DNA from 2 places in the Pseudoflavonifractor sp. An176 genome. Region 2 is predicted to be linked to the other one. Evidence: riboswitches for the same ligand, from Rfam matches in the RefSeq annotation. Region 2 holds a riboswitch; the other holds the start of a gene.

Region 1 (5,108 bases), on a different contig from region 2:
TGAACTGGACGGTAGACAACCTCATACAGGGAGAGAAGATGGATTCGTTTGGTGATTGCAAAGAGGCGGATATAACGGAGTTGTTCAAACGCTGTTTTGATTTGGCTGACCAGCTGTTTGATCAGACCCTGGTGCAGCGGGAGGTGCACACCGCTGCCTGTGACCGACTCAAGGGTCTCATCGAGAAGATATGTGAGAAACCAGAGCAAACCGCCGCAGCGCCCTACTATCACCTGGCCCGAGGAAATGTGCGGTTTCGTCAAGCCCTGATTTTGAATCGGTGGAAGCCCTTGCCCTATTCCATGTGCCAAGAGGCACAAACGTGTTTTGAAGAAGCTCAAAAGGCAGAGGATTCCGTGTGCCGCTGGCTGGCCCAACTCATGGCGGCCAAGTGTGAGCGGGAGATGGAAAAATTTCGTTATCACCACAGCAGCAGCCCGTCCTTCCAGAGAGGGGAAGGGGCGATGAACGCATTTGAGCGCATCGTAAAGGAGATTCCTTCCGACAACGGGGAGCTGAGGAAAATCACTCTGGATGCTGTCATCAACATGGGGCGCTGCAAGCGCAATCAGATGGAGCATCAGGAGGCGATTCCGTATTTTGCGGCGGTGTGCGCAGCGTTGGCGCCCAAGTGTGATGATAGTGAGGGAAATAATATCATTGCGCAAATGGAGTTTGTGAAAAAGTATGGGGAAATTGATGCTGGAATCAAGGACAATTTGCACACGGCAGTGGAAGACTTACAACAGGAGCGGAAAAAGGATGATCCACAATATTTGCAGGCCCTGGTGAATCTGGTTTCTTGCCTCACCGATGGACCCAGAGCTTATGCCGAGGCTCAGGAATTGGCATTGCATGTGTTAAAAAATATTCAAAAGGAAAATACAGACATGCAAAACAATCTGGGCAGGCTGTACCGCAAGAGAGGGGATTACCTCAAGGCCAAGGAAGCGCATAGAGTTGTGATGGACAACCAGAGAAGGGCCAGAGAAGAGAATAAAAACTACTTTGTGGACGAGACGGCCTCGCTTAACCGCTACGCCGAGTTGGAACAGGCCAAGTGTTCCATCCGTCTGAAATATTTTGAACAGGCCTTGGAGCAGTTGGAGCGTCTGCTGGGGTTTTATGACAAGGACCCGGAGGTGCTGCTGTGGAAGGGGCTGTGCTATCGCAATCAGGGACAGCTGACCCAAGCGGTGGAGGTACTGAAATCCCTGTGCGACGCAGAGAAGGTAATTCGTCCCGGCACCGTAGGCCTCAAAGCCCGCTATGCGATGGGGACTTGTTATCTGCCGAGCGCCCCGGCCCAGGCCAAGGTGTGGTTTGAGCAAATCGTCCAGGCGGAGCCCAGCGATATCCCCGCTTTGAAAAATTTGGGGTGGTGTCAACAGATGCTGGGGGAATATCAGGAGGCCATTAAAAGCTATCAGGAGGTCCAGGAGTACAATGAGAATGGCCCCTATCTGCGAAGGGATTTTACATGGATATCCACATGCAACGACTTGGGGCAGTGCTACCTGTATCAGGAGAACGTGGAGCAGGCCTTGGAGCAGTTTAAAAAAGTGGTCGAACAGGAGTCCTCCAATTATATAGCCTTGAGTGGTGCTGCCTGCTGCCTGCGCCGACTCAAGAAGAACGTAAAAAATATCGATGTAGATTTTGTAAAAAAGCTAATTGGCGAGAATGAAACAGAATCCAAGGACTTCAAGGACTTCAAGGGGATGGCGGTGGCCTTAGCCAAAAAAGCCAGGGAAGTTGCGCCTGGCAACCCCCATGTGGAGTCGGAGTATGTACTGTGTTTAATTAGAAATGGAAAGAAGAGCAGAGATGAAGTAATAAACCAGGTACTGAACATTGACCAAGTGTTTCCACGAGAACTGTGCGTGCAGGCTTTAGCGGAATTGGCAAGATGCGTAGAAAGGATAACAGACGAGCAAGAAAGAAAAAATAAATATCAAGCATTTCATTATTTGCGCCCTATGAAATGGGAAGCGGCTTCTCAGCAGGTAGAGGCTCTGGTGAATAGTACAGAGTTTCGGGAAATGTACAAAGAACCCGAGTCGGGGAAACAGTCGGAGGTGGACAGAGAGCGGCAAGGGAAACTTCTGGCCTATGTCTACCGCCTCCACGACACTATGGAGCAGATCAAAACGACCCTGCGTTTGAATCGAGCGCAGCTGAGGGAAAACCCATGTTGGCACTACACCCGGATGAGCACCATGCAAAAGCTACTCCTGGCCCAGGGGGAACAGCAGCCCAGGTTCCGTCTGTCCAATGTGGCATACATGAATGACTCGGCGGAAGGGGAGTCCTTTGGTAAGTTGTTGGAGCAGTATGGGAGCACCCCGGAGACGTTACAGGCATACGGACTGCTGCCGGGCGGCGAGGCACCCAACGACTCCAGCTTGCGCAACGTCTACCTCACCAGCCTTTGTACTGCGGACGACTATATCTATATGTGGGCCATCTACGCTGACAAGGGTACCGGGTGCAGCTTAAAGTTTGACGAGAACTTTTTTGATGTGAAGGATTCCTACCCCCAGGGCTATATTCCCTTTCACGTGGAGAAAAACAGCTATCCCCTCTACCGGATTGTATACCTGACCGATCAGGGAAAATTCAAGGATAGAGGGAGGAAACTCAAAAAATACCTGAGAAAAATAAAGAACATTTTAAAGGATATACAGCAGGAAATGCAGGACATTCCCTTAGCCTATATCACCGCCATGCTGGACCAGGTGCGCTATCTCTTTAAGTATGATGAATATTCCAGTGAGAAAGAAGTGCGGTGCCTGGTGGTGACAAGAAAGCGCGAACTGGCGGCGGGAGAGGGTGACACCCCCTACCTGTACACAGAAATCGACAAGGAGATTCGATTGGACGAGGTGCGTTTTGGCCCCAAGGTATTCAAAAGCCCGGAAAAGGAGGCGTGGATGTATGCTACCGACCGGGTCAAGAAAGTGTCCTACTCCAACCGCCACTACCGATGACACAACGCCCCCACATCTGCTTTGAGATGTGGGGGCATTTCAACGGATTCAACCCTTGACGGGGGTGGGCGGGCATGGTAAGATAAATCTGCTGTATGACTGACGGAAGTGGAGTGACCACGTGGAGTACAGCCGACGCCCATGTGCGCCGTATTGCCGACCGTCTGGGCGCACGAGAAATCAGTGCGCCCTTTTTTTGTTTTTGAGGCGCAGGAAGGAGCATGGAAGATGAAAACAGACATTCAAATTGCCCAGGAGGCCCAGATGCTGCCCATCGGACAGGTGGCGTCCATGGCCGGGATTGACGAGAACCTGCTGGAGTATTACGGCAAGGTGAAGGCCAAGATCGACATCACCCCGTTGCGCAATGTGCCCCGGAAGGGCAAGCTGATTCTGGTCACCGCCATCAACCCCACCCCCGCCGGAGAGGGCAAGACCACCACCTCCGTGGGCCTGGCCGATGCCCTGCGCCGCATGGATAAAAACGTGATGCTCTGCCTCCGGGAGCCCTCTCTGGGCCCCGTGTTCGGCGTGAAGGGCGGCGCTGCCGGCGGCGGCTACGCCCAGGTGGTGCCCATGGAGGACATCAACCTCCACTTCACCGGCGACTTCCACGCCATCGGTGCCGCCAACAACCTGCTGGCCGCCATGCTGGACAACCACATTCAGCAGGGCAACGCCCTGGGCATTGACGTCAAGAAGATCACCTGGCGCCGCTGCGTGGATATGAACGACCGCCAGCTGCGCAACATTGTGGACGGCCTGGGTGGCCGGATGCAGGGCGTGCCCCGGGAGGACGGCTTCGACATCACCGTGGCCAGCGAGATTATGGCCGTGCTGTGCCTGGCCACTGGACTGTCCGACCTGAAGGAGCGGCTGGGCCGCATGATCGTGGGCTACACCTACGATGACAAGCCCGTCACCGCCGCCGATTTGAAGGCCCAGGGTGCCATGGCTGCCCTCTTGAAGGACGCCATCAAGCCTAACCTGGTGCAGACCCTGGAGCACACCCCCGCTCTGGTCCACGGCGGCCCCTTCGCCAACATTGCCCACGGCTGCAACTCCGTCTCCGCCACCGACACCGCTTTGAAGCTGGCCGACTACGTGGTCACCGAGGCGGGCTTCGGCGCCGATCTGGGCGCTGAGAAGTTCCTGGACATCAAGTGCCGGGCCGCCGGGCTCACCCCCGACGCCGTGGTCATCGTGGCCACGGTCAAGGCTCTGAAGTACAACGGCGGCGTGCCCAAGACTGAGCTGGGGGCGGAAAACCTGGAGGCTCTGGAGCGTGGCCTGCCCAATTTGCTCAAGCACGTGGAGAACATCACCCGTGTGTTCGGCCTGCCCGCCGTGGTGGCCATCAACCGCTTCGCCAATGACACCGAGGCCGAGCTGAACCTCATCCGCACCCGCTGCCAGGAGCTGGGGGTCAATGTGGCCCTGTCCGAGGTGTGGGGCAAGGGCGGCGAGGGCGGCCTGGAGCTGGCCGAGGAAGTGCTGCGCCTGTGCGACCAGCCCCAGGACTTCCACTACGCCTATGACCTGGACCTGCCCTTGAAGGACAAGATTCAGACCATCGTGGAGAAGGTGTACGGCGGCGCTGGCGTGCACTACACCGCAGCCGCTGCCAAGGAGCTGGCCCGTCTGGAGGCCATGGGCTTTGACAAGCTGCCTGTGTGCATGGCCAAGACCCAGTACTCCCTGTCCGACGATGCCTCCCAGCTGGGACGGCCCGAGGGCTTCACCATCACCGTGTCCAAGGTGAAGGTGTCCGCCGGCGCTGGCTTCGTGGTGGTGCAGACCGGCGACATCATGACCATGCCCGGCCTGCCCAAGGTGCCTGCCGCCGAGAAGATCGACGTGGACGAAAACGGCGTCATCTCCGGCCTGTTCTGAGATATAAAATTCGTTTGGCGGCCATCCCCCCACGGGGATGGCCGCCATTTTTGCGTCATTTTTTGCCGAATAGCGCCGCCTGCCGCTCCAAAAACAGCTGGACCTGTTCTTCGTCTAAGGTGTAAAAGGTGCGGTTCCCGTGGATGGTGCACTGCACCAGGCCGCAGTCAGAGAGCTTATTCATATGGTGGTGGATGGTGTTGCGGCTGAGAGAGAAGCGGGTGG
Region 2 (5,108 bases):
GGATAGCTGTAGGTGCGGCGATAAGCTGGGGTGCCAGAGACGTAGTAGCTGACGATGTTCCAGTCCCCGCCGTTTTGCAGCTGGTTTTGCACCATATCGGTGATGAAGTCGGAGGGGATGCTGGTGCGGAAGCAGTTGCCCACGGCATCCATGAAGGGGAGGTACTGGGTGAGAATGGCGGGGGAGAGAACCTTGTTGGCCACGGCCTCGATCATCCGCATCTGATGGATGCCCCGCTGGAAGTCACCCTTGGGGAGGTTGTACCGCTCCCGGACGAAGTACAGGGCCTTCTCGCCGTCCATGTGGTTGACGCCCTTTTCATAGGTGTAGTCGGAGATATAGGACTCGAAGTCGTAGTCCGAGTACACGTCAATGCCGCCCAGGGCGTCAATGATGCCCTCAAATCCGGCGAAGTTGACCTTAAAGTAGTAGTCCAGCTCTATGTCGTAGAGCATTTCCAGAGTTTTGATACTCTCCTCAATGCCCCGGCCCCCGGCGTGGGTGAGCTTGTCCGGGACCCCATTGGAGAAGGACAGGGGGATGAAGTAGTCCCGGGGAGTGGACACCAGCAGTACCTGGTGGGTCTTGGGGTTGATGGTGGCGATGATGTTCACATCGCTGTTGCCCGAGGTGGAGATATCGCTGCTTCGGGAGTCGCTGCCGCTGATATATACGGTAAAGGGCTGGTCCAGGGGAATGGCGGGAGCGGTGGTGGGCTGGGGAGCGGCGCTGGCCTGGAGGGGCACCTGAATGGTGTCCACCATGCGCAGACTCTGCATCACGTCCATGTACTCCTCCAGGTCGTCCAGCACGGTCATGTGGCTCTGGTTGACCAAAATGGCATCGATTTCCTTGTTGTTGAGGGCATCCACCAGCTTGGTTGCTTCGGGATAGCCCTGGGGGGTGAGGGTGACGCTGTACTTGGCGTCCAGCTGTTTCACCGCCGCCTGAGTGTCGGTCTGGTCGGCGCTGAGCATGCCAAAGGGGTGCTGGAGCAGCTCGTCCATGCTGCGGGTATCATCTCCCCGCACATACACGGACATGGCCAGGGTCTGGGCCTCCGGGTTGGTGACCCGGTCCAGGGTGTCCAGGCCTACCCGGGCATAGACAATGCCCACGGCGAACACCAGACAGAACACCACGGACAGCACCGAGCCCGCCGTGCGCTTGGCGGGGCCGCGGCTGAACCGCAGAGCAAACACCACCACTACGGCCACCACCACTGCCGCCGCAATCAGGGCCAACAGCAGGGGGGTGAGCATGTGGGTGAAGAAGAGCGCGGCCACAAAGCCGATGCCGAGAACGACAAACAACAGCAGGGCCAGCAGATTGACCACGGTCTCCAGACCGGAATGAGCTTGTTTCCTTTTGTATCGTTTTGCCATGTGGCACATCTCCTTGTCGTTGTTATGGCACATTATAGTATGCCACAGGGGAAATGGCAACGGTTCCGGCGGGGCGGCGTGCAGAATTTACAACTTCGATACAACTCCTTGCGAAGTTCTTAAAAAGTGGTCAGAAATTGAAAAATAATGGGAAATAAAAATGAAGCTTGACAAACGACACAAGATATAGTAGCCTGTACTCACGGTGATCATACACCTGGCGGTATTAAGTGGAATTAACCACGTGGCGTATGATCGTGAAAGCCGGCCGACCGTCTGGGCAAGAAAAAGGTCCCAGTGGGTCGGTCGTTTTCTTTATCCAACAAATGGAAAAAGAAGGGAGTTCACAATGAAAGGACGCATTCACTCTGTGGAGAGCATGGGGCTGGTGGACGGCCCCGGCATTCGCACCGTGGTGTTTCTCCAGGGGTGTGGGCTGCGGTGTCAGTATTGCCACAACCCGGACACCTGGGAGTGTGGCGCCGCTGCCGCCAAGGAGATGACGCCGGAGGAACTGGTGGCCAAGCTGCGCCGGTTCAAATCCTACTACGGCGCCACCGGCGGGGTCACCTTTTCCGGCGGCGAGCCGCTGTTGCAGCCGGAGTTTTTGGCCCGGGCCCTGGAGCTGTGCCAAAAGGAAGGCATTCACACCTGTCTGGACACCGCCGGGTGCGGTCTGGGGGACTATGAGCGGATTTTGTCCCACACCGACCTGGTGCTGCTGGACATCAAACACTACACCCCTCAGGGGTTCCAAGCGGTCACAGGCCGGGACACCGGGGAATGGAGAGCGTTTCTCAGCCAATTACAGGCCCAAGAGGTGCCCCTGTGGATTCGACACGTGGTGGTGCCCGGGCTCACCGACGGCGATGAGCATTTGCAAGGGCTTTTGGACTTTGTCTCCACCTTGCACCATGTGCGCCGGGTAGAACTGTTGCCCTATCACACCCTGGGAGTACACAAGTACCATACCCTGGGATATCCTTACCCCCTGGAGGGGGTGGAGCCCCTGGCCAAGGACGCTCTGGCCGGGTGGCAGGAGAAGTTTGACCGAGCGTTTCCCCATATTTTATAAGGAGGTACATTCCCATGAGCATTGATGTCAACTGCACCGCCTGGGAGGGCTTTCGCACCGGCGAATGGCGCCACCTGGTGAATGTGCGCAACTTCATTCAGAAGAACTACACCCCCTATACCGGAGATGACAGCTTCCTGGCCCCCATCTCCCCCCGCACCGCCAAGGTGTGGGAGAAGGCCCACGCCCTCATTGTGGAGGAGCTGAAAAAGGGCATCATCGACGTGGAGACCCATGTGGTGTCCGGCATCGACAACTTCGAGCCCGGCTACATTGACCAGGAAAACGAGGTCATTGTGGGTCTCCAGACCGACGCCCCCCTCAAGCGCATTGTCAACCTGTACGGCGGTATGCGCATGGCCGAGTCCGCCCTCCACGAGTACGGCTACGAGCTGGACCCCGAGATTGAGCGCCACTTCAGCCTCTACCGCAAGACCCACAACGAGGGCGTGTTTGACGCCTACCCCAAGCGCACCCGTCTGGCCCGCACCGCTGGCCTGCTCACTGGTCTGCCCGATGCCTATGGCCGTGGCCGCCTGGTGGGCGACTACCGCCGGGTGCCCCTGTACGGCACCAACTTCCTCATTGAGGAGAAGCAGAAGGACCTGGAGGAGCTGGACGGCCCCATGACCGAGGAGCGCATCCGCCTGCGGGAGGAAGTGAGCACCCAGATTCGGGCCCTCAAGGAGTTCACCCACATGGCCAGCCGCTACGGCTGTGACGTCACCCGCCCCGCCGAGAACGCCCATGAGGCCGTGCAGAACCTGTACCTGGCCTATCTGGCGGGCGTGAAGGAGAACAACGGTGCCGCCACCTCTCTGGGCCGCACCGCCACCTTCCTGGACATCTACATCCAGCGGGACCTGGACCGTGGTCTGCTGGACGAGCAGGGGGCCCAGGAGCTCATCGACCAGTTCATCATCAAGCTGCGCCTGGTGCGCCACCTGCGCACCCCCGAGTACAACGAGCTGTTCGGCGGCGACCCCACCTGGATCACCGAGTCCCTGGGCGGCATGGGCATTGACGGCCGCACCTTGGTGACCCGCAACAGCTTCCGCTACCTGCACACCCTCACCAACCTGGGCACCGCGCCCGAGCCCAACCTCACCGTGCTGTGGAGCCAGAACCTGCCCCAGGCCTGGAAGGACTACTGCGCCAAGATGAGCATTGCCACCGACTCCATCCAGTACGAGAACGACGACGTGATGCGCCCCCTGTACGGCGACGACTACTGCATCTCCTGCTGTGTGTCCGCCATGGCCGTGGGCAAGCAGATGCAGTTCTTCGGCGCCCGGGCCAACCTGGCCAAGAGTCTGCTGTACGCCATCAACGGCGGTGTGGACGAGAAGAAGGGCCTCCACGTGGTGCCCGGCATCATCCGGGACGAGGACGAGGTGCTCAGCTACTCCAAGGTGCTCACCAACTATAAGAAGGTTCTGTCCTACGTGGCTGAGTTGTACGTGGACACCATCAACATCATCCACTACATGCACGACAAGTACGCCTACGAGGCCAGTCAGATGGCCCTCCACGACACCCTGGTGGAGCGCCTGGCCGCCTTCGGCGTGGCGGGTCTGTCCATTGCCGCCGACTCCCTGTCCGCCATCAAGTTTGCCAAGGTGCGGCCCATCCGCAACGAGGACGGCATTGCCGTGGACTTTGAGGTGGAGGGCGACTTCCCCAAGTACGGCAACGACGACGACCGGGTGGACGACATCGCCGTGGAGATCGCCGCGTACTTCTCCGCGGAGCTCAAGAAGCATCCCCTGTACCGGGGCGCCATCCACACTCTCTCTGCCCTGACCATCACCAGCAACGTGATGTACGGCAAGAAGACCGGCTCCACCCCCGACGGCCGCAAGGCCGGCGAGCCCTTCGCTCCCGGCGCCAACCCCATGCACGGCCGGGACGAGAATGGCGCTCTGGCCAGCCTCAACTCCGTGGCCAAGATCCCCTACCGGGGCGTGTGCCAGGACGGCGTGTCCAACACCTTCTCCATTGTCCCCAATGCCCTGGGTAAGAGTGCCCAGGAGCGTGTCACCAACCTGGTGTCCATCCTGGATGGCTACTTCGTCCAGGGCGCCCACCACCTGAACGTCAATGTCATGGACCGTCAGGTGTTGCTGGACGCCATGGAGCACCCCGAGCAGTACCCCACCCTCACCATCCGTGTGTCCGGCTATGCGGTGAACTTCAACCGCCTGAGCCGGGAGCAGCAGTTGGAGGTCATCAAGCGTACCTTCCACGAGTCTGTGTAATCAAACATCACTTCCCAAAGCCCAGAGAATGCTTCGGCGTTCTCTGGGCTTTCTTTCATGCTCGGACAATGCTTAAAACAGACAACTTTTATTATGCAAAGGCCATGCAATGAATTTGTATGCTTTGAAATTTGGTACAAATCTCTGGGAAAACCAGGGGGTGAGGAGGGCGAGTGTCCCGGGATTTGAGGGAAAATCCAGGTGTCAGATCAAGGAAATGAGTGGCAACAAATGAGAAATATTTAAAAATTCTAACGTGTTATGGGGGGATTGCCGGAGAAAACGGTTGAAAAGCTGGGCGTTGTATAATTTGTATTGTTGGAATGGTGGAAAATATCAAATCTCTGTGCAATGTGTTGATTTTTGAATGGGCGAATGCTAACATCAATG

The links. Region 2 has a riboswitch for ZMP and ZTP ahead of pflA (pyruvate formate-lyase-activating protein). Riboswitches for the same ligand answer to the same signal wherever they lie in the genome.
Region 1: linked by a shared signal. The riboswitch ahead of B5F12_RS05575 (formate--tetrahydrofolate ligase) and the one ahead of pflA (pyruvate formate-lyase-activating protein) in region 2 are both predicted to bind ZMP and ZTP.

The regions. Positions count from the first base shown of each region.
Region 1 covers NZ_NFKO01000007.1:46,871-51,978, forward strand. The annotation lists gene B5F12_RS05570 (tetratricopeptide repeat protein) at 1-2,990, shown strand, start outside; ZMP/ZTP riboswitch at 3,076-3,167, shown strand; gene B5F12_RS05575 (formate--tetrahydrofolate ligase) at 3,219-4,883, shown strand; gene B5F12_RS12275 (metalloregulator ArsR/SmtB family transcription factor) at 4,939-5,108, opposite strand, start outside.
Region 2 covers NZ_NFKO01000018.1:148-5,255, forward strand. The annotation lists gene B5F12_RS08165 (LCP family protein) at 1-1,385, opposite strand, end outside; ZMP/ZTP riboswitch at 1,589-1,674, shown strand; gene pflA (pyruvate formate-lyase-activating protein) at 1,735-2,460, shown strand; gene pflB (formate C-acetyltransferase) at 2,475-4,718, shown strand.